One region of the Caballeronia eucalypticola genome, then DNA from elsewhere that is predicted to be linked to it. Evidence: predicted binding sites of a transcription regulator. Region 1 holds the regulator's gene; the other holds the start of a gene.
The links. Region 1 encodes FNR, which switches genes on or off when oxygen is low (the NO sensors DNR and NnrR bind a similar motif). Its sites were predicted from a motif close to TTGATNNNNATCAA; they were not measured.
Positions count from the first base shown of each region.

Region 2: a site for FNR is predicted at 5,442-5,455, ahead of ACMX25_RS06595 (Kdo hydroxylase family protein). Genes of this name have one in related genera too.

Region 1 covers NZ_JBLKRU010000009.1:89,080-104,918, forward strand. Annotated here, with positions in the region: gene ACMX25_RS13090 (SDR family oxidoreductase) at 1-512, shown strand, start outside; gene ACMX25_RS13095 (CBS domain-containing protein) at 549-1,241, opposite strand; gene ACMX25_RS13100 (OmpW/AlkL family protein) at 1,371-1,952, opposite strand; gene ACMX25_RS13105 (PAS domain-containing sensor histidine kinase) at 2,224-3,351, shown strand; gene ACMX25_RS13110 (UDP-glucose 4-epimerase) at 3,369-3,605, opposite strand; gene ACMX25_RS13115 (zinc-dependent alcohol dehydrogenase family protein) at 3,697-4,734, opposite strand; gene ACMX25_RS13120 (universal stress protein) at 5,062-5,910, shown strand; gene ACMX25_RS13125 (universal stress protein) at 5,939-6,445, shown strand; gene ACMX25_RS13130 (universal stress protein) at 6,490-6,981, opposite strand; partial or broken gene ACMX25_RS13135 (PAS domain-containing sensor histidine kinase) at 7,188-8,432, shown strand; gene ACMX25_RS13140 (response regulator) at 8,429-9,076, shown strand; gene ACMX25_RS13145 (response regulator) at 9,235-9,633, shown strand; gene fnr (fumarate/nitrate reduction transcriptional regulator Fnr) at 9,718-10,518, shown strand; gene ACMX25_RS13155 (YoaK family protein) at 10,545-11,294, shown strand; gene atpD (F0F1 ATP synthase subunit beta) at 12,426-13,904, shown strand; gene ACMX25_RS13165 (F0F1 ATP synthase subunit epsilon) at 13,901-14,344, shown strand; gene ACMX25_RS13170 (AtpZ/AtpI family protein) at 14,341-14,664, shown strand; gene ACMX25_RS13175 (N-ATPase subunit AtpR) at 14,661-14,942, shown strand; gene ACMX25_RS13180 (F0F1 ATP synthase subunit A) at 14,939-15,637, shown strand; gene ACMX25_RS13185 (F0F1 ATP synthase subunit C) at 15,634-15,839, shown strand, end outside.
Region 2 covers NZ_JBLKRU010000004.1:50,412-66,250, forward strand. Annotated here, with positions in the region: gene ACMX25_RS06575 (glycosyltransferase) at 1-461, opposite strand, end outside; gene ACMX25_RS06580 (oligosaccharide flippase family protein) at 458-1,714, opposite strand; gene ACMX25_RS06585 (phosphomannomutase/phosphoglucomutase) at 2,354-3,769, shown strand; gene waaC (lipopolysaccharide heptosyltransferase I) at 4,306-5,310, shown strand; gene ACMX25_RS06595 (Kdo hydroxylase family protein) at 5,638-6,522, shown strand; gene waaA (lipid IV(A) 3-deoxy-D-manno-octulosonic acid transferase) at 6,617-7,942, shown strand; gene ACMX25_RS06605 (glycosyltransferase) at 7,961-9,172, opposite strand; gene ureG (urease accessory protein UreG) at 9,357-10,007, opposite strand; gene ACMX25_RS06615 (urease accessory protein UreF) at 10,012-10,692, opposite strand; gene ureE (urease accessory protein UreE) at 10,679-11,404, opposite strand; gene ureC (urease subunit alpha) at 11,418-13,124, opposite strand; gene ACMX25_RS06630 (urease subunit beta) at 13,147-13,452, opposite strand; gene ACMX25_RS06635 (urease subunit gamma) at 13,464-13,766, opposite strand; gene ACMX25_RS06640 (amino acid ABC transporter ATP-binding protein) at 13,835-14,554, opposite strand; gene ACMX25_RS06645 (amino acid ABC transporter permease) at 14,541-15,191, opposite strand; gene ACMX25_RS06650 (amino acid ABC transporter permease) at 15,188-15,839, opposite strand, start outside.

The sequences.
Region 1 (15,839 bases):
GCATTGCAGGCCCGACGGGCGCGGTAGAAGACATTGATCCCGACCAGTGGGAAAGCACCGTTTCGACCAACCTCAACAGCCAGTTTTATCTCCTGAGGAAGGCGGTGCCGGTGCTGAAGGAGACCTCGCTCAATCCGTGCATCATCGCGATGGCTTCGGTAGCGGGACGACTAGGCTACCCGTATCGCACGCCTTATGCCGCGACCAAATGGGCCATCGTGGGCCTGGTTAAATCGCTGGCGGTGGAACTCGGACCGAGCAACGTTCGCGTCAATGCGATCCTGCCGGGCGCCGTCGAGGGTGAGCGCATGGACCGGGTGATCTCCGCGCGCGCGGACGCGCTGGGAATTAGCTTCGACGAGATGAAGGACGACTATCTGCAAAAGATTTCTCTCAGGAGAATGGTCACCGTCCAAGATGTAGCAGCGCTGACGCTATTCCTTGCGTCTCCAGCGGGCCGGAACATCTCCGGCCAGGCGATCAGCGTCGACGGTAACGTCGAGTACCTGTAACGCCTCGCTGCTAACGACCGCTGCTAACGACAACACTTACATCGCGGGGATCATCATGGGAGCGTCGGTATGGTCTTCCACGCCCTTGACGCCCGGCACCTTTTCCGCGGCAATGCACATGGCGCGCGCCTGCTCGGAAGAGGTAACCACGCCCCACAGATGAACCGTGCCGTCATTCACGATAATGTTTTCTGAGGCCACGGCCCAACGGTGACCGTCAAGTTCCCGGATGACCGCCTCGCGCAACGTCTGGTCGGCGTTCAGCATGGTCACGCCCGTGTCCTTCGGAACGCTGGCCAATGCCTTCACCAGATTCGCCCGGCTAACAATGCCCATCAGCTCGCCGTCGTACAACACCGGAACGCGCTTGATACGATGCCGCTCCAGGAGATCGGCTATTTCACTCACCGGCGTGGTCTCCTTGACGGTAATCACCTTGGGCGTCATGACGTCCTTGACCAGGCGCGCGTTCTCCTTGATATACGTTGCGGCCAGATTTTGTGTCGATGCAAAGAATTCAAGCCACCATGAACGTCGCCGCGCTTGCGTGCCGATCTCGGCTCTATGGATGAGATCGCCCTCGGTGAGCATGCCAAGCAAGCGGCCCTCATCGTCCACCACCGGCGCACCGCTGATGTGATTGTCGGCAAACAGGCGCGCGGCATCTCGCACGGTCGTGCCGGGTCCCACGGTAATGACCTTCCTGGTCATGACATCAACTGCTCGCATGGTATTTCCCCTCAATGTAATCGGGCGAGTGCCTGACAAGGTTGAACCAACCTTACGAAAACTCGCCATCGTTAAGAATGCTAGTGAAGGATCGCGCGGCGGACATGATTCAGATCAACCGTGCCGCCGTTAAAAATGCATGCCGACGCCAACGCCAACTACGAGCGGGTCGATCTTGAGCGACCCAAGCGAGGCGCCATCCGCTGACGCGCTGGTGCGCATCCAGATCTTCTTGACGTCGAAATTGACGAACAGATTGCGGGCGACCTGCACATCGACACCCGCTTGCAGCGCGGGGCCGAAACTCGAGTTCTTGATCGATACCGGCGTATCGCCGGCGTGCAGGCCGTTGTTATAAAACAGCGTGTAGTTCACGCCCGCGCCAACGTAAGGGCGAATCTTGCCGGCCGCGTTGAAATAGTACTGAAGCAAGAGCGTGGGCGGCAGGACGTTCACGCCGCCGAGCGCCCCGGCATTCGACGTGACCTGATGACGCGACGTGGCAAGGATCAACTCGATGCCAATGCTCGGACGCACCATATAAACAAAGTCGAGCTCGGGAACAATGCTGTTGTTGACGCCCGTCCCGATGCTTCCCAATGTGCCGCCTGCGGAAACACTGGGCTGGATGCTGATTGCCCTGACGCGCGCAAGAATGTCGCCCTGATCGGCGTGTGCCGGCATGCATACCGCCGATAACGCCGCGCCCATCAGCGCCGCCGCAAATAGTGAATGCTTTCCCACGGTTTTCCCCTTGTTGTTCCCGTCGCGAATGCGTTTTTCCGTAAGGGGATTTTCCGAATGGAGCGGTTACTGCGCCATGATGTGGATCAGCAAACCGGTATAACGAGGGTGCGGTTTATTGCGGCACAGCACGCCATATACAATTGATCCTGGTAAATACGCTCTCCGCCAGCCTTACGCTTAGCGCGGCGCCTATAGGTTAAACGAGCGACACGAGCAATTCGAGCCGGAGAACCACGTGCCAAGCGATCGCCCCTCTTCACCCGCAAACGACGAGCTCGCCAGCAACGTATTTCCTCACGCCTTGGGCGATATCCACTTCAGGATGCTTGTCGACGCAGTTCAGGATTACGCCATCTTCATGCTTGATCCGGATGGGCGCGTCGCGAGCTGGAACCGTGGCGCGCAAAACATCAAGGGCTACGCGGCCCAGGACATCATCGGGCAGCACTTTTCGGTTTTCTATACGCCTGATGATGTTGCAGCGGAAAAACCGCGCATGGAACTGACGCTGGCTGCGTCTGAAGGCCGCGCTGAGGATGAAGGCTGGCGCGTGCGCAAGGACGGTTCGCGTTTCTGGGCAAACGTAACCATCACGGCGATTCGCGAATCCGACGGCACGCTGCGCGGTTTCGCCAAGGTTACGCGGGACATGACGGACCGGCTGCGGCTGGTGGAGCTTCAGCATGCCAGTGCGTTGTCTTTACATGTTCAGACCGCGCGCGAGGAAGAAAGAAGCCGGATAGCACGCGAGCTTCACGACGACCTCGGCCAGCAACTGGTCGCACTCAAGATGGATGTCGCCTTGCTCAATCAATCCGTCACGGAAGACGGCAAATCGGCGCACCACACCATTAAGCAGACCATTGCGTTGCAAGCGCATATTGATTCGATCATCGCCTCAGCGCGGCGTATTGCAGGCGGGCTGCGCCCCCCCATGCTCGACGACCTGGGCCTGGGTGCGGCACTCGAATGGCTCGCGGAGGAATTTCGCAATCGCTACCGGCTTGCTGTCACCGTACGAAACGAGGTGGAGAAACTGGCGTTATCGCCGACGGCTGCAACCGCTATTTTTCGCATCGTGCAAGAAGCGTTGACCAACGTTACCCGTCACGCCGAAGCTACCCGGGTGCACGTGGAAATGCACGTCGAGCATGACGACTTCCGCATGCACATTGAAGATAACGGCAAAGGGACAATGCTCGATGGCAACCGGAACAAGGAAAACTTCGGATTACTGGGTATGCGGGAACGAGTACGCCAGTTAAAGGGACGAGCAACATTCGACAGCGCGCCGGGCGATGGATTTCGAATTGACATCTCATTGCCCGTCGACGCCGTCAAAGCGGACTCCGACGGCAACTAAGGCACCGCCGATCCGCTCTACAGATGAATCGTTTCAGAACGCTTCAGGCCGATCCACACCACGCCCTCGCGCAAGCCATCGAGCACGGCCTCCGACTCGCGGGCGAAGATTTTCGAGTGCCGGAACTGATGCTTGAACTCACCCGCCGGCACGCTGTGCGCGACGTGCACTTCACAGCAAAAGCTGTCGCCGACTGGAATGCCTTGCGTGAAAACACTCCAGTCGTCACCGGTCACCTGACCCGTCAGCGCCATGTCATATCTCCTCGGACGACGACCCGCGGCCGCTTCGTGTTCGTGCCGCCGAACATCAGCGGCGCCGCATTCATGCCAATCTCCGCAGGACTTACGCTTCAATAATCACCTTGAGCGCGTGTGTATCGGCGGCTTGAGAGAACGTCTCATACGCTTTCAGAACATCTTCCAGCGCAAAGCGGTGCGTGATGAGCTTGCCCGCTTCCAGACGCCCTGACCCAACGGTCTTCAGCAGCATGGGCGTGCTGACGGTATCCACCAGTCGCGTCGTGATCGTGATGTTGCGGTCCCACAGGCATTCCATATGCAGGTCGACCTTCACGCCGTGAACGCCCACATTGGCTATGGTTCCACCCGGTGCAATGATCGATTCGCATAGCTCGAAGCTGGCCGGCATGCCCACTGCTTCGATCGCGCAATCCACGCCAATGCCGCCCGTCAGCGCCATGATTTCCGGCACCGGGTTGCCACTTGCATTGTTCACGCATGCGGTCGCGCCAAAGGTTCGCGCGACTTCCAGCCGGTTTGCATCGCGGTCAATCATGATGATCTGAGCCGGCGCGTAGAACTGAGCCGTGAGCAATGCAGCCAAGCCAATTGGACCCGAGCCGACAATGGCAACCGTGCTGCCCGGCTGCACCTTTCCGTTCAGCACGCCGCACTCGAAACCGGTCGGGAGGATGTCCGAGAGCATGACCAGCGCTTCTTCATCGGCGCCGGCGGGAATGGGGTACAAGCTCGTTTCCGCATGCGGGATGCGCACGTATTCGGCTTGCGTGCCGTCGATCTTGTTGCCGAGAATCCAGCCGCCTGTCGTGCAATGCGAGTACATGCCGCGGCGGCAATAATCGCATTTTCCACACGACGTGATGCAAGAAATCAGGACGTGATCACCCGGCCTGAAGGTTGACACCGCAGCGCCAACCGCCTCGATTACCCCCACGCCTTCATGTCCCAGGATGCGGCCCGGTTCGCAGGTCGCCACATCACCTTTCAAAATATGCAGGTCCGTTCCGCAAATGGTCGTACGCGTGACCTTGACGATTGCATCCGTCGCCGAAAGGAGCTTCGGCATTGGGCGGTCGTCGAGGGATTTATTGCCGGGTCCGTGATACACGAGTGCCTTCATCGTCAATCTCCTTTTGCCTGCACATGCCTGGAAACGGGGTTTCCCTGACGAAACTTTAGGCCCGGCCGGCACGGGCACGGTTGACCTGTATCAATCGATAAGACATGGATGCGCAACGTTTCACCCACGCCCATGACAGCGCTCGCAAGGCCACTTCATTACGCGCCGGGACGCGGCTCCTTGATCTGCGTCAACGGAAAAAAAGCGCGAACTCATAGACTTTTTGTAAGCGCCAGGCGATCTGGGCCGGTTCTAAGGCGAATCAGCTGCAACACCCCGCGCTCACTGCGTCACCGACGCCAACGACCCACTAACGGAGCATTTGCGATGAGCTACAAAAGCATCGTCGTTCAACTCGACGCGAGCGCACGCGCCCATCCGCGCCTCGAATATGCGCTGCGTCTCGCTACCCAATTCGACGCCCACCTGACGGGTGTGTTCTCGGCGTTCGCTCCTGATCCGCGTACTTTCTACGTCATGGCCGGCACGGCGGACTACTACGAAGAGCATCGAAAAGTCCTTCAGGAACGCCACGGTGCGCTCGAACGGATATTTCATGCGGAACTGCTTCGAGCAGGCGTACGAGGGCAATGGGTCGACTACCCTGACTACGCGGGCGAAGCGGTCCCTCGCTATGCGCGTTACGCGGACCTGGTCGTGGCGGGGCAAGACGACCCCGACGATCCGGAAGCATTCGTCGCCGATCATTTCCCCGAAACGCTCGTGATGACCTCGGGCCGCCCCGTGCTGTTCATCCCCTACAACGGCGTGTTTCCGACGCTCGGCGCCAACATCATGGTTGCGTGGAACGGCAGCCGCGAGTCGGCCCGCGCGGTTCAAGACGCGATGCCGTTATTGCAGCGCGCGGAAACGGTCACCGTCGTCAGGCTTAACGAATCGAAAGAAGATCCGGGCGCGAATCCCGTCAACCGCCTTCCAGCCGCCGACATTGCCCTTCAGCTTGCGCGGCACGGCGTCAAGGTCGAAGTGGCGGCACTCGATGGTGTCAAAGACGTCTCCATGGGCGACATGCTGATTTCACGCGCGTCGGATCTGGGTGCGGACCTGATCGTCATGGGCGCGTATGGCCACTCGCGCTGGCAGGAACTCGTCATGGGCGGCGCGACGCGCACCATGCTGGAATCCATGCCCATACCCGTATTGATGTCGCACTGATGTTGCTTTTGGACTAAGGAGATTCTTCATGTACAGCCGCATTCTCGTTCCTATCGACGGCAGCGAAACGTCAGCGCACGCCCTTGACGCCGCGCTGCAACTTGCTCGCGAGCACGACGCGGAAGTCAAGGCCGTTTATGTGGTGGATGTGCCGCAATTGATGTATTCGGGGCCGGCCTGTGACCCGTCGCTCGTACGTGAAGCCTTCGTCAAAGAGGGAGCGCTGGTACTCGCCGACGCTGCCGCCAAGATGCTGCGTGGGGGCGTCAAAGGCTCAACGCTCGTGGTCGAGGTGGATCCGTTGGGTGATGACATCGCTCAACGGATCACGGCCGCCGCGAAAGATTTCAGCGCCGATCTCGTGGTCATGGGCACGCATGGCCGGCGCGGCTGGCGAAGGCTCGTGCTGGGCAGCGTGGCCGAGCGTTTCTTGCGGATCTCGACCCGGCCGGTGCTGCTGGTACCGCTGCATTCCGCGAAAACAAATGGACCGCGCATAGTCAGCACGCTGGACGTCGCGGGCGCATCAACGTAAATGGCGCGGTCTTGCCGACGCCGGTCGAGCCTTTAGGGAATGCACTACAGCGGAAGTGCCGCGTCATGTTCATCGTCGCGAACGGTGAGGACAGGAACATGACTCGACCGCAGAATCGTTTCCGCGACACTGCCAATCAAATGCCGGCGCACACCACGCGGACCATGCGACCCCATCACGATAAGATCCGCTTCGAATGCGAGAGCCGCCTGCATGAGGGCGCCCGGGATGCTCGCGCCGTGTGCATCAACGATCTGGGTAGTGCAGCGTATGCCGCTGCTTGCACCGCTTTTTACACCGCTTTTTACAACACTCCGCTCGCACAACTCGAGTGCATGATCGAGTTGCCAGTGCATGCCGGCATCGCCTCCCACTTCCTCTCCGATAGCGCCGTCCGCAAGATTGCGGACGTCGTGCGAGATAACGTACGTCACCATCAACATCGCATCGGCGGGCTGCGCCAGCCTGAGCGCCTCTTCAAGCGCGAGGTTCGCGCTGAGGCTGCCGTCGAGCGCCACCAGAATTCGTTTGTACATGACTGTCCCCTGGATGTCCTTCATCTTTCAGTGTCCGCGTGCAGGCCTGCTGGTCGCTTGATCCACATCAATTCATGCGGCCGGGCGGTACACCGCTCAAATCACGTTCGCAGCGGCACGGTATGATCCGCACACCTTCAGCAGCACGCTTTTCCCCTATTCCCGGAGACCCCATGTCCGCGACACGGCGTAACACGGCATCGCAACACGGCGCCGGTCGAGCGCCCCGCGTAACGGGCGTGGCTGGCATGGCCGCCGCCCTCCTGCTCACTGCGGGCGCGGCCTTCATGGCGCTCAGGCACAAGAGTACGAATGCCCCTAAAGCCCCGGAACCCGTCCCAACGCGGCTTGATGAAGCGCGGCTGCTTGGCATCATCCGGTCGTCGACGGAAGCAATCATTACCATCGACGAAAACCAGCGGATCATCATGTTCAATCCGATGGCGGAACGTCTGTTCGACTGTCCTGCAGCCGACGCGCTGGGCACTTCTCTCTCCCGCTTCGTTCCCGAGCGTTTTCGCGCCGGTCACGAAGGGCATGTGCGCCAGTTCGGCGTGACTGGCGTGTCAGACCGGCAAATGGGCGGGCGGCGCATACTGTACGGTCTGCGCGCGACTGGGAGTGAGTTCCCGTTCGAAGCATCGATCTCCCAGTTCGGCGATGAAACCGGCAAGCTCTACACGGTGATGCTGCGCGACATCAGCGCGCAAATCGATGCCGAACGTTCGTTGCAGCGCTCGCACGAGGAACTGCGGGAGCTCTCCGCGAATCTTCTGAGTATCCGCGAGGAAGAGAAGTCCCGTATTGCAAGGGAATTGCACGACGACCTGGGCCAGCAATTGACCGCGTTGAAAATGGATATATCGTCACTCGAACTCGACGCCGGAACCAACGCCGACGCGCGTGCGCGATTGCGCGGCATGCAGCGCCTGATCGACGCAACCGTCGCCTCGATGCGCCGGATCGCCGCCGATCTACGCCCCGTGATGCTCGACGACCTGGGCCTGGTTCCGGCTATCGACTGGCTGGCGATCGACTTTACGAACCGCTACGGTATTGACGTCGAGCGGCAGATCGACGCGCGCCACACCATTTTCAGCCGCGACGGCGCGACTGCCGTGTTCCGGATCGTGCAGGAAGCGCTGACCAATGTGGCGCGCCACGCGCAAGCTACCCGTGTCGACCTGGCGTTGTACCTGGAAGGCGACCGCTGCATCCTGCGCATTGCCGACGACGGCATCGGCGCGCATGAGCGTGTCGACGCCGGGCGCAAGTCGTTTGGTCTTATCGGCATTCGCGAGCGGGCGCACGGGCTGGACGGGTCGGTGTCGATCGAATCGGGCATCGGACGCGGGTTCGCCGTGACCGTGACGTTCCCGCTGGCGACCTTGCAACAGGACGAGCCTTTCTCCGACAATCCGGAAAACACCGAGGAAGAACCGCTGCAATGACCCGAGTATTGATCGCCGATGACCACGCGCTCGTGCGCGACGGCCTGCGCCATATCCTGCGCAGCGCGAGCGGCCTGGAAGTCGCTGGCGAAGCCAGCGATGGCACCACCACCATGGCAATGATCCGCGCCACGCCCGCGGACGTGCTGGTCCTCGACTTGTCGATGCCCGGCAGGAACGGCGTCGAATTGCTCAAGCAGATCAAGGACGAGAAACCGGCGCTGCGTATTTTGGTCCTGACCATGCACGCCGAACAGCAGTACGCGGTGCGCGCGTTCAAGGCGGGGGCGTCGGGTTATTTGACCAAGGAAAGCGCGAGCGCCGAGCTGGTCACGGCCGTGAGCAAGGTCGCGGCGGGCGGTGTGTACGTCAGCCTCGCGATGGCCGAGCGGCTCGCGCAAAGCCTGAATGAACCCGCAGACGACTTGCCGCACCGGCGGCTTTCCGACCGCGAATTCGAGGTGTTCCGGCGCATCGCAGCCGGTGAAACGATCACGCAGATCGCTCAGGCGCTGTCGGTGAGCGCCAAGACGGTCAGCACGTACAAGACCCGCATCCTCGAAAAAATGCAGATGCCGCACGACACCGCGCTGGTCCGCTACGCCATGCGCCACAAGCTGTTCGACGACGACTGCGACGACTGATACGCCGAATACCTCTGGGTCTTCACGCTCGCAAAAGGCGTGTAGTCCAATCCCTACAGCCCTTCCCAAACCCCTACGTCATGTCTGGCCGCTTGCCGATTTTATTTTGAGATAGCCCCGACCATACTTCGAGGCATGAACTCAAACGGTTGCGCGCCATGCTGAAGATCTTCCTTATCGATGACTCCGGCCTTGTGCGCCGCCGCCTCTCTGCGCTGATCGACGCGCTGGCTGGCGTGGTGGTCGTGGGCGAGTCCGAAGAAGCGGATACAGCGCTCGGGTGTATCCGCATGACGCGCGCGGATCTGGTGATCGTCGACCCGCATCTGGCCGCGGGCAACGGCATGGCGATCGTTGCGGCGCTGGGGCGTGCCGAGCCGCCTGTTGTGACCATTGTGTTGACCAATCATTCGGGGCCGGCGTTTCGTGCTGCATGCCAGCGCGCCGGCGCGAGCTATTTCTTCGACAAGACCAGCGAGTACGAACTCGCCCGCGACACCATCGTGCGACTGGCCAACGAGCACCGTCCCGAGCCGACGCCCTGCGAGCCGGCATGACTGTCTTCTACTCGCCTCGACTGCAATCCTCGCATCTTGTCCGTTCATCTATTCAGTGATCGTCCGACTCTTCTGGAGACAGGCATGACCTCAGCTACCGCTTATGCGTCCACTTACGCGCCCGCTGCTTCAACGGCTGCGATTCCCCTTGCTTATCTGGCGCGCTCCGCCATCACGAGCCCGCCACCACCGGCCACGCGTGCGGACACGAACTGCTCCGCGTGTTCGTTGCATTCCATCTGCATGCCGGCTCACCTGAGCGCGACGGAGCTGGCGCGGCTCGATGCCATTGTGTGCTCCACGCGGGTCGTACGGCGTGGCGAGACGCTCTACCGTGCCGGCGATAAATTCAAAAGCATCTACGCCGTGCGTGTCGGATGTTTCAAGACGGTCATTACGCATCGCGATGGCCACGAGCAAGTCACGGGCTTTCATATCGCAGGCGAGCCGCTTGGACTTGATGGCGTTTGCTCCGATGAACAGAATTGTGATGCGATCGCGCTCGAAGACAGCAAGGTGTGTGTGATTCCGTTCGACTTGCTCGAGGATCTTTGCCACGACGTGAAGGCCATGCAGCAGCATGTGCATCGGATGATGAGCGGCGAGATCGTGCGTGAATCCGGTCTCATGATGATGCTTGGCACCATGACTGCGCAGCAGCGTGTGGCTGCGTTCCTGCTCAATCTGTCGTCGAGGATGAAGACGCGGGGTTACTCTTCCGCCGAATTCAATTTGCGGATGACGCGTGAAGAGATTGGCAGCTATCTCGGGTTGAAACTTGAGACCGTCAGCCGGATGTTTTCGAAGCTGCAGCATGCCGGGGTTATCGATACGAACGGCAAGCAGGTGCACATTCTCGACAGCGAGAAGCTTGCGGGTGTTTGACTGAGGCCCAAGCGAAGCGAACGGACATGCCTATTGAGTATCTGCGAGGTTTCACGCGGCCGCAGCGCACCGATCAAAATAACCGGCGCCTTGGGCGCTGGCTGGCGTTTATTGCGGGCGCGGCCAATGCGGGCGGTTTCCTTGCTGTTGGTCAGTACACCTCGCATATGTCGGGGATCGTATCGGCACTCGCCGATAACCTCGCGGCAAGCGACTTCGGCCTGATTGTTGCGGGATTGAGTTCACTCGCGGCGTTCATGACGGGCGCGGCGACCTCCGCGATCATGATCAATTGGGGCCGGCGCCGGCGGGCGCAAAGCGAATACGCATTGCCGTTGATGCTGGAAGCCGTGCTGCTGCTTGTGTTTGGGCTGCTTGGCTCGAACCTGGAAAACAACCGGTTTCTGTTCGTGCCCGCCACTGTAGGGTTGTTGTGCTACGTGATGGGGTTGCAGAATGCAATCATTACGAAGATATCCAAAGCCGAGATCCGCACTACGCATATGACCGGCATTGTCACGGATATTGGCATTGAGATTGGCAAGCTTTTTTACTGGAATGTGTCGGAGGCCGGGCCTGGTGTTAATGCAGTCAGGGCGGATCGGTCCAGGCTGCGGTTGCTGGCTTCGCTGCTTGGCATGTTCTTTATTGGCGGTCTTGCTGGCGCGTTGGGTTTCAAGTATGTGGGGTTTATATCGACGCTGCCGTTGTCGGCGATGCTGGTTGTGTTGGCTGTCGTGCCGTTGGTGGATGATTTAGTCGGGCAGAGGAGGTGAAATCGTGGCGCGGATTTGATCGCTTGAATGGGTATAGGGAGTTGGTGGGTGGGGTAGGTTCTGGCGTTAGCGGTCTGAGTCATTGCCGGGTTGCTGCTTTCCAGGTCTTCGCGGGTTATACGTTAGCTGATTTCTTTATCACTATTAGCCACTGCGCGTGGCGGCGCGTCATTTCTTTGTCCAAAGCGACAAAGAAACGAAGCAAAGAAAACGCTTTCACCGCTCTACCCTAAGTGTCCACAGCGTGCAGTCCCATTCATGGGTGCCCCAAAAGCACGGTGCTCGCCAGAGCTTAGGATGTTTGAAACCCTCCTTCTCGCGAATCCTGACAGTAAAACGCTTCGCCCCGTACGCTCTCGGGCAAGCACTAACGACTGAACCCGCCCAAGGAGCGCCCCGCGCTATCCGCGGAAAACCAACCTCCAAACTTATATGCATGCCGAACCATCTTTTAAACCACCAAGAAATGGATCTGCAGAATGCATAAAGCATAACCCGGCAAATAACATTGCAAACTGATAGATAACCCGCGAAGCACCACAGCGGCAAATAAGGGTGGGGCGGTGCGGGTTTCTATGGCGAGGGGGCTTGCCCGAGAGCGTACGGGGCGAAGCGTTTTACTGTCAGGATTCGCGAGAAGGAGGGTTTCACACATCCGTGGCTCTGGCGAGCACCGTGCTTTTGGGGTACCCATGAAATGGAACTGCACGCTGTGGACACTTAATTTTTAGAGAGGTGAAAGCGTTTTCTTTGCTTCGTTTCTTTGTCGCTTTGGACAAAGAAATGACGCGCCGCCACGCGCAGTGGCTAATAGTGATAAAGAGATCAGCTAGCACATAACCCGCGAAGACCTGGAAAGCAGCAACCCGGCAATGCACCCGACCGCTAACGCAGAACCCGCGCAACCTGGCACTGCCCCTGACCGCTATCGCCCCTCTTCCCTTGATACAGATCAATCATCCGATTGCCCCTCCCGATACAGTTGACTCTCGCCATCACTATTGATCGCGCACGGCGGCCCGACCCGCGAACAACGCGATACACGCCTTTCAGTTGCAAGAAAGAACACCCCCTCCAAAGGCAAGCAAATTGAACACTCGACCCGCGGTCGCATCCACCGAAAACCATCCCTTGACGGATGGCGTGGAGAACGCGAGTCCGAGTGAACGCGCCCAAGGCCGCGTAGTCGCAGTACGAGGCGCAATCGTGGATGTCGCGTTCGACCACACCGCGTTACCGCTCATCGAAGAATCTCTGTCCATCTTCACGGATCGCGGACCACCGATCATCGCTGAAGTACAAGCTCACCTCGACGAACACACAGTCCGCGCACTCGCGCTCCAATCCACCGACGGGCTGAATCGCGGCACAGCCGTGCGTGCCTCCGGCGGGCCGATCCTCGTGCCGGTAGGTGAAGCCATGCTAGGTCGTCTGATCGATGTCACCGGCACGCCGGGAGACCGCGGCGCCCCCTTCGCCGACGACGTCCCGCGCCGCCCGATTCATCGCGCCCCACCGCCGTTTGCATCGCAGAGCGCAGCCACCGAGATCTTCTGGACCGGGATCAAGGTCATCGACTTACTGACCCCGCTTGCACAAGGCGGCAAGGCCGCCACCTTCGGCGGCGCCGGCGTCGGCAAGACCGTGCTCGTGATGGAGCTCATCCACGCAATGGTCGAACGCTACAAAGGCATCTCGGTCTTCGCCGGGGTCGGCGAACGGTCGAGGGAAGGCCACGAGATGCTGCTCGACATGCGCAACTCCGGCGTGCTGCCGCGGACGGTATTGGTCTACGGCCAGATGAACGAACCGCCGGGCGCACGCTGGCGAGTGCCGCTGACGGCGCTCACCGTCGCGGAATATTTTCGCGACGAACGCCACCAGAACGTGCTCCTGCTAATGGACAACGTCTTCCGGTTTGTCCAGGCAGGTGCCGAGGTCTCTGGCCTGCTTGGACGGCTGCCCTCGCGGGTCGGCTATCAGCCAACGCTCGCAAGCGAAGTGGCCGCGCTGCAGGAGCGCATTGTGTCGGTCGGCGGTGTATCGGTGACCGCGATCGAGGCTGTCTATGTTCCGGCAGATGACTTCACCGACCCCGCCGTGACGACCATCGCGGCGCATGTGGACAGCATGATCGTCCTGTCGCGTTCGATGGCCGCCGAGGGCATGTATCCCGCCATCGATCCCATCGCTTCGTCGTCCATCCTGCTCGATCCGGCCTTCGTCGGCGACGAGCACGCAGCGGTTGCCATTGAGGTACGCAAGACCATCGAACATTATCGGGAACTGCAGGACGTCATCTCGCTGCTCGGAGTCGAGGAACTGGGCGTGGACGATCGCCGCATCGTTGGACGGGCTCGCCGGCTGCAGCGCTTCCTGAGCCAGCCGTTCACCGTCACGGAGGCGTTCACGGGCGTGCCCGGCCGCTCAGTGGCGGTCGCCGATACGATCGCCGGCTGCAAGGCAATCCTCACCGGCGATTGCGACAACTGGCAGGAAAGCTCGCTCTACATGATCGGCACACTCGATGAAGCCCGTGCTCGCGAAGCGGCCTCGGCAACGGCAACGGCGGCCAAGACCGGGCCTGTTGCGGAACAGGTCGAATCATGAGCGCGCTCCTGCACCTGGTCATCGCCACGCCGTCGCGCGTGCTGTTCGACAGCATGGAGGTCGCAGCGCTGCGTGCCGAAGACGCCACGGGCAGCTTCGGCATTTTGCCGGGCCACGCGGCGTTCCTGACCGTGCTCGCGCCGTCCGTTCTCCGATGGCACGCCGCCGACGGCATCGAACAATTTTGCGCGGTAAAGGAAGGCGTGCTGCGCGTATCGGGCGGACACGAAGTATCGATTGCATGCCGTGAAGGTGTGATGGGCACGAGCGGCGTGTCGCTCGAAGTACTCGAGGCGCAAGTCCATGCCGCGCGCGCAGCGCAGCTCGACGCAGTGCGTCGTGCGCGCGTGGATGAAACCCGTCTTCATGCGCAAGCCGTTCGCCAGTTGCTCCGATATCTGCGCCCAAGCGCCGGATCGGCCGATGGAGCAGGGCCGTGACTCAAGCCTCACCTGGCGATATCGACCCAAAGCGCAACGACGACAGCATGGCGCATGCCGCGCGGCAAGCCGTGCAACGCGAACGCGAGTTGCGGGAAGAGCCGGAACCATCGCTTGGCGTGCGTCTCGGCCAGATCGGCATTCTTGGCTGGACCATCGTCGTGCCAACGCTGCTTGGGCTTGTCATCGGCCATTGGCTCGATCGGCACTTCAACACCGGCGTGTTTTTCTCGGCGCCGCTACTCATGGCAGGCGCAGCCGTTGGATTATGGTCCGCATGGAAATGGATGCATCGGCAAACCCGGAGAGATCGGCAATGACTTATCACTTACCGCTCGCAGCCCAGATCGCAATTGGTGTGAGCGTCGGGCTTGCGGCTGGCGCAATCCACTTCTCGACCCTGCGCTGGAACGTCCGGCTGCTGATCTCCGGCACGCCGGCCAAGGCTATCGGCCTGCAACTCCTACGTCTCGCGGGCGTGGTCGTTCTCTTCGGTGTCCTGGCTAAACTTGGCGTGTGGCCACTGTTATGCGGCGCGGCCGGTTTGCTGTTGGCGCGCAGCGTCATCTTGCGACGCGTACAGGTCAGCACGCCATGATCGCCTCGCCTCTCGTCACTGCCACGCTGTTCCATATCGGGCCCATCGATGTATCGTCACCGGTAGTAGCAACATGGGTCATCATGGCCCTGCTAGCCGGGGGCGCCGCCTGGTACACGCGCCGCTTGTCGCTCACGCCATCGAAAATGCAGACGGTGCTCGAGCTGGTGGTCAGCACCATGGACGACCAGATTCGCGACACCATGCAAGCCGAGCCCGAGCGATATCGTTCATTGGTCGGCACGCTCTTCCTGTTCATCCTGGTCAGCAACTGGTCTTCCCTGCTGCCCGGTGTCGAACCGCCGACCGCGCACGTGGAAACCGACGCCGCGCTGGCCCTCATCGTGTTCTTCGCAACCATTTTCTACGGCATTCGCACGCGCGGTCTGGGCCGTTATCTCGCCACGTTTGCCGAACCCACCTGGATCATGATCCCGCTCAACGTGGTCGAGCAGATCACGCGAACGTTCTCGCTGGTCGTGCGTCTGTTTGGGAACGTGATGAGCGGGGTCTTCGTGGTGGGCATCGTGCTATCGCTCGCCGGACTGCTCGTCCCCATTCCGCTGATGGCGCTCGACCTGCTTACCGGCGCAGTGCAGGCGTATATCTTCACGGTTCTCGCGATGGTCTTCATAGGCGCCGCGCTAGCCGAAACTTCCACAAAGACTTCCAGCAAAGAGGCAGGCCAGCAATGAACAATCTGATCCAGGTAGTGAGCATTCTCGCCGCAGCGCTCGCGGTCTCGTTCGGTGCAATCGGGCCCGCGCTTGGCGAAGGCCGCGCGGTCGCCGCCGCCATGGACGCGCTCGCGCGGCAGCCGGAATCGGCCGGCACGATCTCGCGCACGCTGTTCGTCGGCCTGGCGATGATCGAGACCATGGCGATCTACTGTCTGGT
Region 2 (15,839 bases), on a different contig from region 1:
AGCAGTACGACGCGGCGAATTGCGGCCGGTTCGGCAGGCGGACGAAGGTCGAACAGCGGCGCGCCCTCCGTGTTCACCACGTGCGTCCACATGCCGAGCGCCGCCGTGTCTGGATGCGCTTCCATATAAGCGCGCTGCTTTTCGAGCCGATACGGCGTTGCCAGATCGCCGGCATCAATGCGCGCCGCGTACTTGACGCCGCGTTCCGCCAGCGCGGCGACGCCCGTCTGCAGCGCCAGCTCGATACCGCCGTTGCGCGGCATGCGCAGCACATCGATTACGAGGTTCGCCACCGGCGGCGCGACGATGGGCGGCAGGCTGCCGTCATCGACGATCAGCACGCGCACCGGCGCCCGCTCCCGGAGCGACGCCAGCGTGCGCACCAGGTCGTGCTGCGCGTTGAACACCGGGATCAGCACGGTGACGTCGTCGAGCGTCGGAGAAGGTGAGTAGGTGCTCATACCCGCAGCCTGAAGCGGATGTAATAGAAATTGACCGACGCCGCCGCGAGATATCCCGCTGCCAGCCCGATCAGCGCGCCGTAGCTGCCCATGCGCGGTATCGCGATCAGGTTCACGGCAAAAGCCACCGTCAGCGCCAGCAGCCACTTCGCAAGCAACACGAATTTCGCCTGGTATTTAAGCACGACGAGGTTCCCGATCGCTTCAATACCGGCCGGCACCGAGAGCCACACCGCCCAGCGGAAAATGCTGATCGATTCGGTGTAAGCCGGCCCGAACACGCGCGAGATGATGAAACCCGCGAGCAGGTCGAGCACGATTGCGCCGCCGATCATGAGCGCCGCCGTCATCGCGATCAGGCGGCCGACGTTGCGTTTCAGTTTCGCCGCATCGTGCACGCGATACACGAACGCCGGCGCAATCGTCTGCGCGAGCATCAGCGCGAGCGTGATCCAGTTTTCGTTGAGTTGCTGCGCGGCGGAATACCGGCCGAGATCGGCGAACGAAATATGGCGTTCGAGCATGAGCCGGTCGAGCTTCAGGAACAGATACATACAAATGAGGCCGAGCCAGAACACCGTGCCGGCGCTCGCGAAATGGCGGAACAGCGAGCGGTCGATGTGCCAGCCGAGCTTGCCGCCGTGTCGATGCATGTAATACAGCATCAACACTCCGCCGATGACCGCCGCTTCCAGCGCCCACAACCAGCCAAAGCTCGCCGGGCTTGCCGCTGCGCGCACGAGCACGTAGACCAGCGCGGCTTTGGCGAGCGCCGTAAGCATGCTGGTCAGCAATTGCGGTTTGCTGAACGTCATGCTTTGCAGCCACGCGTTGATCACCCCGACGAACGGTTCACGAAACAGCATGGTCACGGCGAGACCGGCGAGCATCGCGCCGACGAGGGGATCCGTGAAGCCCGCCGCAATGCCGATCCACGTCAGGATGAGCGCCGCCGCGGATACCCCCATGCGCAAGACGAATGCGCTGCCGAGCACTGTGCCGAGCTGGCCTGGCGGGCGATTCACGATGGTCGGCACGAGGATTTCCGCGCCGCAGACCCAGGTGATGGGCGAGAGGACGAGCAGCAACGTGTTCGCGTATTGCCATTTGCCGAAGACATCGGGACCGAAGTAGCGGGCGAGCAATCCGCTGATGGCGACGGCGACCGCGATTTGCGTCAGCCGTTCGAGACCCAGCCAGACGATATTCGCCAGCGCCTTGGCGACGTCGGGGTTCTTGATCCGGCTCAGCATCCGCGGACGGCGCCTGACGTGTTAATAGCCATAGGCATGGCGCTTGCGGTAAAACAGGCGCCCGGGCTGGCGGCAATCCTTACCTTCGAGCGGCGGGGGAGCCTGTCTAGACCCGTCAACCCACGCGCGGTTTTCCGCCATTTGGTGCGACGTTTGTACTCTGTGGTGAAAAAGCGTCCGGCCATTGGATTAGAATATTTGCGCAGGTCCGCGCGGAAAGACTGCGATTATAGGTGCGAACAGTGCGCGCAACTGCGTGGTTGATGCTTGATCTACGCGTGGACGAAGCTTGCCGAGGGGGCGCCAAGGAGTCTTCGAAGCGGGCGTGACGAGTATTGGGACCGTGCGCGACGAATTTCTTTCGTTATTTTTCGCGTGTTGGTCCGGTATCGTTTCTGGCCGCTCGTGCGTTAGGCGAGTTCGTTGGGCGAGGTGGTCGGGCGAGGTGGTCGGGCGAGTTAGGCGGCGAGCTCACCGAGTTGTGGGGTCAGTCAATTCGCGAATTATTTCCGCACCGAGGCCGGGAGAGTCGAATCAGGTTTTATTGTTGGGCGCAGGTCTGTATCAAGGGGTCTCCGTGACCCGGGACGCTTCGGGATGCCCCGGAACCATTTAAATTATTAGTCAGGTAGCCATTCCATGAGCCAGTCACCGCAAGTACCCGTTACCCAGTCCATTTTCAAGGCTTACGACATTCGCGGGATCGTGGGCAAAACCGTCGATGCCGGCGTCGCGCGCAAGATCGGCCGCGCATTTGGCAGCGAGATCAGGAAGCAAGGCGGCGACTCGGTCGTCGTGGCCCGTGATGGCCGTCTGTCAGGTCCGGAGTTGGTTGGCGCGCTTGCAGACGGGCTGCGTGAAGCCGGCGTGGACGTAGTCGACTTGGGCATGGTGCCTACGCCCGTGGGTTATTTCGGCGCCAGCGTGCCGCTCGCGTTGCCTTCAGGCGAGCGCAGCGTCGATTCGTGCATCGTGGTGACGGGAAGTCACAATCCGCCCGACTACAACGGTTTCAAGATGGTCCTGCGCGGCGCCGCGATCTATGGCGACCAGATCCAGGCGTTGTATCAGCGCATTGTGAATGACGACTTCACGAGCGGCGAGGGCACATACACCGAATACGATATCCAGCAGGTCTACCTTGACCGGATCGTCAGCGACATCAAGCCTGTGCGTCCGATGAAGATCGTGCTCGATGCCGGTAACGGTGTTGCCGGCGAACTGGCGCCGCGTTTGTTCAAGGCGTTGGGATGCGAGATTGTCGAGTTGTTCACGGACATCGATGGGACGTTCCCGAATCACCATCCGGATCCGGCGCATGCGGAGAATCTGCAGGATGTGATCAAGGCGTTGAAGGAAACGGATGCGGAGATTGGTTTTGCCTTCGATGGCGACGGTGACCGTCTGGGTGTGGTGACGAAGGATGGGCAGATTATTTATCCGGATCGCCAGTTGATGTTGTTTGCGCAGGAAGTGTTGTCGCGCAACAAGGGTGGGCAGATCATTTATGACGTCAAGTGCACGCGGAATCTGGCTAAGTGGGTTCGTGACCAGGGCGGCGAGCCGGTGATGTGGAAGACGGGGCATTCGTTGGTCAAGGCGAAGCTGCGGGAAACGGGTGCGCCGTTGGCGGGTGAGATGAGCGGTCACGTGTTTTTCAAGGATCGCTGGTATGGCTTTGATGACGGCCTGTATACCGGGGCGCGGTTGCTTGAAATCCTGTCGCGGGTGGCTGATCCGAGCAAGTTGCTCAATGATTTGCCGAATTCGTTGTCGACGCCGGAGTTGCAGCTGAAGCTGAATGAGGGTGAGAATTTTGAACTGATCGCGAAGATGCAGAAGAATGCGAAGTTCACGGGTGCGGACGATGTGCTGACTATCGATGGGTTGCGGGTAGAGTATCCGGATGGTTTCGGGCTCGCGCGGTCTTCGAATACCACGCCGGTGGTGGTGATGCGGTTTGAAGCCGATAGCGAGGATGCGCTCAAGCGGATTCAGGAAGATTTTCGCCGGGTGATTTTGGCGGAGAAGGCTGACGCCAATCTGCCATTCTGAGGGTGTCCTGACTTGGGGTGGGCCGGGGTGATAGGGTTCCGTAGGTGGTGGTGGGGTTGATGCCGGGTTGCTAGGTTCTGGAATTAGCGGTCGGGTTTATTACCGGTTGCTGCTCTCGGACTTAGCGCTCTGCTAAGTTGCCTACGAGTTGGCGACGAATTGGCTAATTTCTTTATCATTGTTAGCCACAGTGCGTGGCGGACACGTCGTTTCCTTATCTAAAGCGACAAAGAAACGAAGCAAAGAAAACGCTTTCGCCGCTCTACCCTAAGTGCCCACGGAGTGCAGTTTTCATTCATAGATGCCCCAAAAGCACGGTGCTCGCCAGAGCCACGGATGTGTGAACCCCTCCTCTCGGGAATACTGACACGACCATGCTTCGCGCCGTACGCTCTCGGGCAAGCACTATTGGCCCGGCAACCCGCGCAGCCTCACACTGAGCGCCAGCGTAAAAACCACCCCATTCCCAAGCGCCAGCGGTAAACTCCGCCCCATCTCAAAATGTCCACGCGCTGTCCAATCCGACGGCGCCCACCGTGTCCAGCGTGCAAAAGATCTTGATTGTCCGGGTGTCGTCCCTAGGCGACGTCGTCCATAACATGCCGGCTATCGCCGATATCCGTCGCCTGCACCCCGATGCCCAGATCGACTGGCTAGTCGAAGAGAGCTTCGCGGATCTCGTCGAACTTGTCGACGGCGTCCGTCGCGCCATCCCGTTCTCCCTGCGGCGCTGGCGCAAACGCATCTTTTCACTTGATAACTGGCGCGAAATCCAACGCTTTCGCCGCGCCTTGGCCGCTGAAAAATACGACCTCGTCATCGACTGCCAAGGGCTCATCAAAACCGCATGGGTCGCAAGCTGGGCCCGCGGCAAGCTGGTCGGGCTCGGCAACCGCACCGACGGCGCCGGCTACGAACGGCCCGTCCGCTTCTTTTACGACAAACGCGTCCCTATCGAGCCCCGTACGCATGTGGTCGAGCGCACCCGGCAACTGGTCGCCGCCGCGCTGGGCGATCCGCGCCCGCAACCGTCCGATGCGATCGAATTTGGCATCGATACCCGCCGCGCCGCGCTGGCGTTATCTGAGGCAGGGCTGAACCTGCCCGTGCCGTACGTGGTTTTCGTCCACGCCACGTCCCGCGCCGATAAACAATGGCCCGACACCGCATGGACCGAACTCGGCCAGTCGCTGATCCGGCGCGGGGTATCGATCGTGCTTCCATGGGGCAGCGAGACCGAACGCGAAACGAGCGACAAACTGGCGAAAGAATTTGGAGCCGCCGCAGTCGTGCCGCCGAAACTCTCGCTGCCGGCAGTGGTCGGCCTGATCGACGGCGCGGCGGCAACGGTCGGCGTGGACACGGGGCTCGTGCACATCGCGGCGGCGCTGAAGCGACCGACCATCGAGTTGTACAATTTCTCGACCGCCTGGCGCACCGGCGGTTACTGGTCGCCGCGCGTGGTGAATCTGGGTAGCGCAAACCAGCACCCGACGTTGCAGCAAGTCAAAGCGGTCCTCGCAAGCTTCGGCCTGCTTTGATGCGTGGACGCAGTAGCGGTATCGGCAGCGGTAGTGGATAGAGTGAGGAAGCGGCTTCCGTGCGAAGGATGGGCTTCAATCGCCGGCGTGTTCGACGAAGTGCAAGCCGAAACCCGCGGTTGAGGTCCAGTTTGAGATTCATCAACGGCCATCCTTTCACGCGGCGTGTTTTTCAGGCGGTTGAGCGAAAATCAACGCGCTCGCCGGGCGCGACGTTTCCTCGATACGCCAATCGAAGCCAATCGAGGTTGATTGCAGCCGAAAAATGCAGCCGATCGACGATAAATCGAGCCCGCTCACTCGCTCATCCAAACAAATCGAAGGCACATGACTGAATCTCAAATTATTGAAGTTGCCTCCGCTGACTGGCAGGGCCAACAGCTTTCCGTGCCGCGCGAGGCGTTGCTGGCTGGCGTCGAGCGCGGCAAGGTCCTGTATTTCCCGCATCTGGCATTTGCCATCGAAGGTGGCGAGCGGGCGCTGCTGGACCCGAAAGTGGCTGACCCAGAGCGCAAGAACATCAGCCTTGCGCCCAACGGCGGCCCGCTCGTGGGCGTACTCGGCGACGCCGTCACGCAATCCGCCGTCCGGGCGTTGATCGCGCGATATCAGGCGAACGCACGCTCGCTGGTCGACGGCCTCTTTCCCGAATATCGCGGCAAGTTGAGGGTCGCGCCGACCAGCCTGCGGCTGCATCGCGTGGAAACGCGCGAGACGTCGTGGCGCAAGGACGACAGCCGCCTTCACGTCGATGCCTTCCCGTCGCGGCCGAATTATGGCGAGCGCATCCTGCGCGTGTTCACCAACGTCAACCCGGATGGCGCGCCGCGCGTGTGGCGCGTCGGCGAGCCGTTCGAGGACATGGCAAAACGCTTCCTGCCCGCTATCAAGGCCCCGGTTCCCGGCGCGGCGTGGCTCATGAATCTCCTGCATATCACCAAGACGCCGCGCAGCGAATACGACCACCTGATGCTCAATTTGCACGATGCAATGAAGGCCGATCTCGACTATCAAGCGAAATCGCCGCAGCAGGAGATGCCGTTTCCGCCCGGTTGCGTGTGGGTGTGTTTCTCCGATCAGACCTCACACGCGGTCATGTCCGGCCAGTACATGCTCGAGCAAACCTTCTTCCTCCCCGTCAGCGCCATGGCCCAGCCCGACTGCGCGCCGCTCGGCATCCTGCAACGCCTGAAAGGCAGGGCGCTGGTTTGAGCGCCGCGGGCGGTTGGAAGAAGGCGCCAGGCTCACGGTTGCACGTGCATGTGCACGATGAGCAATCGTCGCCGGCTTGCCGCGAGGGCGGCCAATGCTGAGACTCGTGTATCGCGCGTTATGGTGGCTCGTCGCGCCGCTCGCCGTGCTGCGCCTCTTGATCCGCTCGCGGCGGGAGCGGGGGTATCGCGAACATATTGGCGAGCGGTTTGGATTTGGTCCTGCTCGCCGCGCCGATGACCTCGCACCGTTGATCTGGGTGCATGCGGTGTCCGTTGGCGAGACGCGGGCGGCTCAGCCGCTGATCGAAGCGCTGCAGCAAGCCCACCCTGATGCCCGCATCCTGCTGACGCACATGACGCCAAGCGGCCGCGCGACCGGCGTGGAGCTATACGGCGATCGTATTTCGCGCAGCTATCTTCCCTACGATTCACCGTCGCTCGTGCGGCGGTTCCTGCGTGCATGGCGGCCGTCGCTCGGCATCGTGATGGAAACGGAAGTGTGGCCAACGCTCATCGATGAATGCAAACGCGCCGATATCCCGCTGGTGCTGACCAACGCGCGGATGTCGGCGCGCTCGTTCAAGCGCGCGGCGAAGTTCGGCAATGCAACGCGCGAAGTGTTCGGCGGTTTTACGCGCGTACTGGCGCAAACGCAGTCCGATGCGGATCGCCTGAGCGCGCTGGGCGCACGCAATGTCGCGGTGCTCGGCAACCTGAAGTTCGATATGGCCGCGCCGCCCGAACTCTACGCGCGCGGCCACGCATGGCGCGCGGCGATCGGGGATCGCCCGGTTTGGGTCGCGGCGAGCACGCGCGAGGGCGAGGAAGCGCTGGTGTTGCAGGCGTTCACCACGTTGCGGACCCGCGTGCCCGATGCGTTGCTGATCCTGGTGCCACGCCATCCGCAGCGATTCGATGAAGTGGCCGTGTTGATCGATGCCGCCGCGCAGTCCTACGTCCGGCGTACCGCGTGGGCGGGAAAGGCGGCGGCAGCGGGATCGGGAATCGATGCAGCGCCCGTCTTGCCTGCGAACGTCAACGTGCTGCTCGGCGATTCGATGGGCGAGCTGAGCGCGTATTACGCCACATCGGACCTGGCGTTTATCGGGGGGAGTTTGTTGCCGCTGGGCGGGCAGAATCTGATCGAGGCGTGTGCGGCGGGCGTTCCGGTGCTGATTGGTCCGCACACCTTCAACTTCACGCAAGCGACCAACGATGCAATCACCGAAGGCGCGGCATTGCGCGTGAGCGATCCGGCGGCATTGGCGCGCGGCCTGCAAGAACTTCTCTCCGATAAACCCCGCCGGCTCGCCATGAGCGCAGCGGCGTCGGCATTCGCGGCGAAGCATCGCGGGGCGACGCAGAGGACGGTGGCGGTGCTGGGGGCTTTGTTGCGAACGCAGGCCGAGGAGCAGTGATCCAGGCAGTAAGGGCGCCTACCCGCGCTCTTTTAGAATTCGCGTCACGCACGCCACAAACCGTTCATTGCTCGCCTCCACGCCATACGCCCGCGCCCGTTCCAGCGCTTCACGCGTAAAACCATCGCGCAGGGCATGGTCCGACAATAACCGCGACAGCGCCCCGGCCATGGCGTCTACATCGCCGATAGGAACCAGCAGTCCGAACCGGCCGTCGTCCAGAATTTCACGCGGCCCCGTCGGGCAATCGGTTGAAATCACGGGCTTGCCAAGCGCCAGCGCCTCGAGCAGCACCATCGGCATGCCTTCGTAGCGCGAGCTCAGTACCAGCGCGCTTGCGTGCGCGACCACCGCATGCGGATTGTTCCGATACCCCGTGAAATGCACGCGCTTGCCCACGCCCAGTTCCACGGCCAGCGCTTCCAGCTCGGCGCGAAATCCACCGTCGCCGACAATCACCAGATCTTCCGGCAACTCACCGCCGCCCTGCGTCCTGAGAAGCTTTGCGTAAGCGTGCAGCAAGGTCCTGTGATCCTTCTGGATCTCGTCGAGCCGCGCCACCGAAACGATGTACGGCCCCGGACACGGCGGCGGTTCCACATACGCGCCGTTCTCGCGAATCCGGTCGATATCGATCGCATTCGGCAGCACAAACACATTGCGCAGATGGCCGTCGAACAACTCGCGCGCTTCATCGGCCATTTGGTGGTTCAGCGCGGCAATGCCGTCATATCGGCCGTATTGCGCAAGCAGGCGTTTCATTTTCCGGCGCCGGCCGCCCAAACGTGCATCGAAGCTGAAATGGTTCACGCCGAGCCACGCCACGCCGAAGCGGCCGGCCAGACGACGCAGCGACATGTCGAAGTCGATGATAATGTCGTGACGCAACGCCAGCGCAGCCACACGCGCTTTCACGTAGGGGCGCACGGCGAGCGTGTTGAACACATCGCGCCCGACGCGGCCGAGCTTGCTCAGCCGATGCTCGTAGCGACGCGCCTGGAACAGGTTGAGCCAGGGTTTATCGGTGAGAATCTCGACGCTGACATCCGCGGGAACCAGCGCGCGAAAGCGCTGTTCGAACGCGGGGGACGAAAACATCACGGACAGCGTCACCGTGAAGCGCGCGCGGTCATAGATCTGCAGCCACTGGATCAACGACGATTCGATGCCGCCGTCGTTGAAATCCGCGATGTGAAACAGCACGGCAACGCGCTTGGAGGGTTGCGCCATGGGTGTCGAGGACGCTGCGGGCGACGGGTTGAGCCGCACGGCGGTGTCGCGAATGAGGAGCGTGTTGGGGCTGTCGATCAGAGGTCTCCGAAAAGCGGGCCTATGGCCGTAAAAAAGGGCAAGGCGACATGCTAACGCACTCGATCGGCCGGGAACAGTTTCTCCCCCACGCCGAAACCTGCCCTCAGACCGCCAGCAGCCCTTTCTTTTCGATAAAACGAACCACCACGTCGAGCCCTTCCAGCGCCTTCAGGTTACACATGACAAATGGCCGTTCTCCGCGCATCTTCCGGGCATCGGAGGCCATGATGTCGAGATTTGCCCCTACATACGGTGCAAGATCGATCTTGTTGATCACCAGCAGGTCGGACTTCGTGATGCCCGGACCGCCCTTGCGCGGGATTTTTTCGCCGCCTGCGACATCGATCACATAAATAGTCAGATCCGATAATTCCGGGCTGAAAGTGGCTGCCAGATTATCCCCACCCGATTCGATGAACACGATATCCGCGTCCGGGAAACGCTCGATCATCTGGTCGACGGCTTCCAGGTTGATGGATGCGTCTTCGCGGATCGCCGTGTGCGGGCAGCCGCCCGTTTCCACGCCCATGATGCGTTCGGCCGGCAACGCGCCCGCGACCGTGAGCAGGCGTTGATCTTCTTTAGTGTAGATGTCGTTGGTGATCGCGACGAGGTCGTATTTGTCGCGCATCGCCTTGCAGAGCATTTCGAGCAAGGTGGTCTTGCCTGAACCGACCGGACCTCCCACGCCCACGCGCAAGGGCGGCAGTTTCTTGGAGCGGCGGGCAGCGGCGGAATAGACAGGTGCGTTCATGGTTTTAAGAGCGGAACAAGCGTGAATATTGTGATTCGTGGCGCGCCGACAGAATGCCGAGTTGCGGCGCGAAGGTGTTGATTTCATCCGGCGACGTATCGAGCGCTTTTTCCACAGCGGTATCGATGGCAACGCGCAACGCAACGATGATCCGCTGCCCCGCGATCTGGCCCAGCGGCACCGCTTTTAGCGCGGCGGCGGCCTGGTTTTCGACCCAGGAGAATGCGTAGGCGGCGAGGGCGGCGTCAGTGGCGGCATCGTGAGCGTAAGCGGCGAAGGCAAATGCGGTGGGCTGCGAGACTGGCTTGATGGCGTTTAACGTGGCTAAACGCGCGGCATCGCCCCATTCGAGTTGCGTGCACAACTGGGCAAGCGACCAGCCCATTTGCTGCGTCTCGCGACGTAGTTCTGCCGACTCGCGGCTGGCGAGGAATTCTTCATCGGCACCGGCGAGGCCTGCTGCATCGTGATCGCGCCAGCGGGTCATCTGGTGCGCGAGAAAGGGCAGCTCGCCGCGGGCGAGGACGTTGGTCAGCCCGCTTGCGATCCATTCGCGAGCGCTGTCGCCATCGTGGATCAAGCCGTGTTCTATCGCCGACTCAAGACCCTGCGAATAACTGAACGCGCCAATAGGCAGTGCCGGCGACGCCAGATGCAGCAGCGCAGTAAGCTCAGCGATGCGCATGACCGTGGTCGTGGTTATGGTTGTGATCGTGGCCTTCGTGGCTGCACTGCGAGTGATCGCCGTGGTCGTGGCCTGCGCCGTGAGCGTGGGTGGCGTGGTCGTGTGCTTGATCATGAGCGCCATGGTCCGCATGCCCATGCGAGCACTGCGAATGGTCGCCATGATCGTGGCCTGCGCCATGTGCATGACCGTGATCGTGTCCATGATGTTCATCGAAGACTTTTTGCGCGAGCGCGTAGTCTTCTACAAACGTCTCGTCATGCCCGTGTTTGTGACCGCCGCCATACGCGCCCGTCTCCGGTTGGAACGGCGCTGTCGCGTGATCCACGTGCGCGCCCAGGCGCTTGAGCATGTCTTCGAGCACCGGATCAGCTTCCAGTTTCAACTGTCCCGCGGTCACTTCAACCGGCGTGTGGCGATTGCCCAAGTGATAGGCGGCACGCGTCAGCGTAATGGGATCGTGAGCGTGTACAACCATCACATCTTGCGGCGCGGCAATCACGCGCACCAGGCCGCCATCGTCGGCGACCAGCATGTCGCCATCGCGCAGCACCGTTCCGCGCGGCAGCACCAAGGCCACTTCCTCACCGTTATCCAGTGTCGCGGCCAACCGGCTCTTGCAGCGCTCATCGAAGGCAAGGGTCAAGGTCGGCGCGCGTTTGATCAGCGGTGCGGCAAGTTTCGCTTCGATACGTTTATCGATCGTGCGCATAGAGTCTCGGCAATCAGAAAAGGAAGTAGCGCTGCGCCATGGGCAAGACGGTTGCCGGCTCGCAGGTGAGCAACTGGCCGTCGGCTACCACCTGATACGTTTCCGGATCGACGGTAATGAACGGCCTGTACGCATTGTGAACCATGTCGGCCTTCGAGATATTCCGGCAGTTCTTCACCGCGACCACTTGCTTCTTCAATCCATATCGTTCGCCGATGCCGTCATCCAGCGCCATCTGCGATACAAACGTCAGCGAGGTCTTGCCCAACGCACCGCCGCGTGTCGCGAACATCTCGCGATAATGCACCGGCTGCGGCGTGGGAATCGATGCGTTCGGATCGCCCATCTGCGCGACCGCGATCATGCCGCCCTTCAGGATCATGGCGGGTTTCACGCCAAAGAACGCGGGTTCCCAGAACACGAGATCCGCCCATTTGCCCGGTTCGATAGAACCCACTTCATGCGCGATGCCATGCGTGATGGCCGGGTTGATCGTGTACTTGGCGACGTAGCGTTTCGCGCGGAAATTATCGTTGCGCGATGAGTCTTCGGGCAACGCGCCGCGCTGCGTTTTCATCTTGTGCGCGGTCTGCCACGTGCGCATGACGACTTCGCCAACACGCCCCATCGCCTGCGAATCCGATGACAACATGGACAACGCGCCCAGGTCATGAAGAATGTCTTCGGCGGCAATGGTTTCGCGTCGAATCCGCGATTCGGCGAACGCGATATCTTCAGCAATCGATGGATCCAGGTGATGGCAGACCATCAGCATGTCGAGGTGTTCATCGAGCGTGTTGATGGTGTACGGCCGCGTAGGATTCGTCGAAGAAGGCAGCACGTTCGACTCGCCGCAGACCTTGATGATGTCCGGCGCATGGCCGCCGCCCGCGCCTTCGGTGTGATACGTGTGGATCGTGCGGCCCTTGAACGCGGCCACGGTCGTTTCAACAAAACCCGCTTCGTTCAGCGTGTCCGTGTGAATGGCGACTTGCGTGTCGGTATCGTCGGCAACGGATAAACAGTTGTCGATAGCAGCCGGCGTCGTGCCCCAGTCTTCATGCAGCTTGAGCCCGATCGCGCCGGCCTTGATCTGTTCGATCGCGGGGGCAGGCAGGCTCACATTGCCCTTGCCGAGAAAGCCGAGGTTCACTGGCCAGCCATCGGCGGCTTGAAGCATGCGTTCAAGATGCCACGGTCCCGGCGTGCAGGTCGTGGCGTTCGTGCCCGTTGCCGGACCGGTGCCGCCGCCGAGCATTGTCGTGATGCCGGAGGCCAATGCTTCATCAATTTGCTGCGGGCTGATGAAGTGAATATGCGAGTCGATACCCCCCGCCGTCACGATCATGCCTTCACCGGCAATCACCTCGGTCGCCGCGCCAATTGCTATGGTCACCCCCGGCTGGATATCCGGATTGCCCGCCTTGCCGATCGCAAACACGCGCCCGTTCTTGATGCCGATGTCCGCCTTCACGATGCCCCAGTGATCGAGGATCAGCGCGTTCGTCACGACCGTATCCACCACGTCGGCGTGCACGCGTTGCGACTGGCCCATGCCGTCGCGGATCACCTTGCCGCCGCCGAACTTGACCTCCTCGCCGTAGGTCGTGAAGTCGCGTTCGACTTCGATCAGCAGGTCGGTATCGGCGAGACGCACGCGGTCGCCGGTGGTCGGGCCGAACATCTCCGCGTAAGCGCGGCGTCCGATGCGTAGCGTCATTTTTGTAATCCTGAAGGTGAAATCAAAGCGGACCCATCACGAGGCCGTTGAATCCGAAGACCTTGCGATCGCCTGAAAGCGCCACGAGTTCAACCGTGCGTTCCTGGCCGGGTTCGAAGCGCACGGCCGTGCCTGACGCAATGTTCAGCCGGAAGCCTCGGGCGTTGTCGCGATCGAAGGTGAGCGCCGTGTTGACTTCGAAGAAATGAAAATGCGAGCCGACCTGCACGGGCCGGTCACCCGTATTCGATACCGTCACGGACACCGTCTCGCGGCCCGCGTTGAGTTCGTGTTCACCATCGTCGATCAGATATTCGCCAGGGATCACGGGCGGCTCCTTCAGGGAATCGGATGATGGACGGTCACGAGCTTGGTGCCGTCGGGGAAGGTCGCTTCTATCTGGATGTCCGGGATCATTTCCGGCACGCCGTCCATCACATCGTCGCGGGTGAGCAGCGTGGTGCCGTAGTGCATGACGTCGGCGACGGTGCGGCCGTCGCGCGCCGCTTCCATCAGCGCTGCCGAAATGAACGCGATGGCCTCCGGATAGTTCAGCTTCAGCCCGCGTGCGCGACGCCGTTCGGCGAGCAGCGCGGCGGTGAAGATCAGCAGCTTGTCTTTTTCGCGGTGAGTGAGCTTCATGGGTTCGGAGCGTGTCTTGTTTGAAGTGCTGAAGTTAAATGAAATCCTAGCATTGCTATCCTACGATTTCATTGGATGAACTTCTGTAACTCGACGGTCGTCGGCCGCTCGAAGATCTCTTCCGGGGTGCCGCTTTCCCACACGCGCCCCTGATGCATGAAGACGACCTTGTTCGACACGCGCCGCGCGAAGCGCATCTCGTGCGTGACCATGATGAGCGTCATGCCGTCGGCGGCGAGGCTTTCCACAACGGCCAATACTTCACCCACGAGTTCGGGGTCGAGCGCGGAGGTGATTTCATCGCAGAGCAGGACCGAGGGCTTCATGGCAAGCGCCCGTGCAATCGCCACGCGCTGCTGCTGTCCACCTGAAAGTTGTTCGGGATAGGCGTTGAATTTATCGCCGAGGCCCACGCGTTCAAGCACTTGCTCAGCGGTCGCGCGCGCCTTCGCCTTGTGAACCTTCTTCACCACCGTCTGCGCGAGCATCACGTTCTGTCCTGCGGTCAGATGCGGAAACAGGTTGTACTGCTGGAACACCATGCCGACCTTGAGGCGCAATGCACGCAGATCCGCATGACGTGCGTCCATGTGCTCGCCGTCGATTTCGATCGACCCTTCGTCGATACTTTCCAGTCCGTTCAAGGTGCGCAGCAGCGTGCTTTTACCTGAGCCGCTGCGTCCGATGATTGCCACCACCTGACCCGACTCCACCGAAAAATCGATGCCCTTCAGGACCTGGTTCGCGCCGAACTGCTTCTTGAGGTTTTGCGTTTCAACGAGCGGCATTCCATTTCCTTTCGAGCGTGCGCGCGGTGCGGGTAAGCGGATAACAAATCACGAAATAGATCACGGCGACGAGACCGTAGACCACGAACGGCCTGAACGTCGCGTTCGAAATCATCGTGCCGGCTTTCGTGAGTTCGGTGAAACCGATGATTGACACCAGCGCCGTGTCCTTCACGGCTTGCACACCGAAGCCGACCGTCGGGCCGATGGCAATGCGCGTGGCTTGCGGAAGAATCACATGACGCAGTTGTTCGAAGTAATTCATCGCGAGACTGGACGATGCTTCCCATTGACCCTTGGGAATAGCCTCGACGCAGCCGCGCCAGATCTCGGCGAGATAGGCGCTGGTGAACAACGTAAGTCCAACCGTTGCAGCAATCCACGGCTGAACTTCGATGCCGAGCAGCGGCAAGCCGAAGAACACGAGGAACAGTTGCATCAGCAGCGGCGTGCCCTGGAATATCTCGATGTAAACCTTCACGATGGTCCGCAAAACCCGCGAACTCGACACGCGCATCACAAGCAGCACGAAGCCCACGATCCCGCCGGCCACGAAGGAAACAATCGACAACACGATGGTCCAGCGCGCCGCGAGCAGCAGGTTCGTAAGGATCTGTTCAAACGTAAATTCGATCATCGGGCGCCTCGCAGGTTGCGGGCGAACAGGCGTTTGCCTGCTTCGTTGAGGACGAAGCGCAAGAGGATCGCCATCACGAGGTACGCGGCCGTGATCAGGAAATACGTTTCGAACGCGCGGAAGTTGCGCGACTGGATGTAGCTTGCGGCATAGGTGAGATCAGAGACGGATATCTGCGATACCACCGCCGAGCCAAGCATCGTGATCACGATCTGGCTTGTCAGCGCCGGGAACACCTTGGCGATGGCTTGCGGCAAGACCACATGCCTGAACGTCTCGCCGCGAGTCATGGCAAGCGACGCCGCCGCTTCAAGATGCCCCTTCGGCACGGCCGCGATACCCGAGCGGATGATCTCCACCGAATACGCGCCGAGATTGAGCGTCATCGCGAGGACGGCGGCCACGTATTCATCGATGCGAATGCCCAGCGCCGGCAGCCCGAAAAACACGAAGAACAATTGCACGATGAACGGCGTATTGCGGATCGCTTCCACGTAACCGCCAACGAACGAACGCACCGCCGGATACTTGCTGCCTTTGCCCGCTGCACCGAGTATGCCGACCGCGAGGCCGAGCACCGTTGACACGGCGGTCAGGCCAAGCGTGACTGCCGCGCCGCTCGCGAACATGCCGGCGTACTGCCCGAGA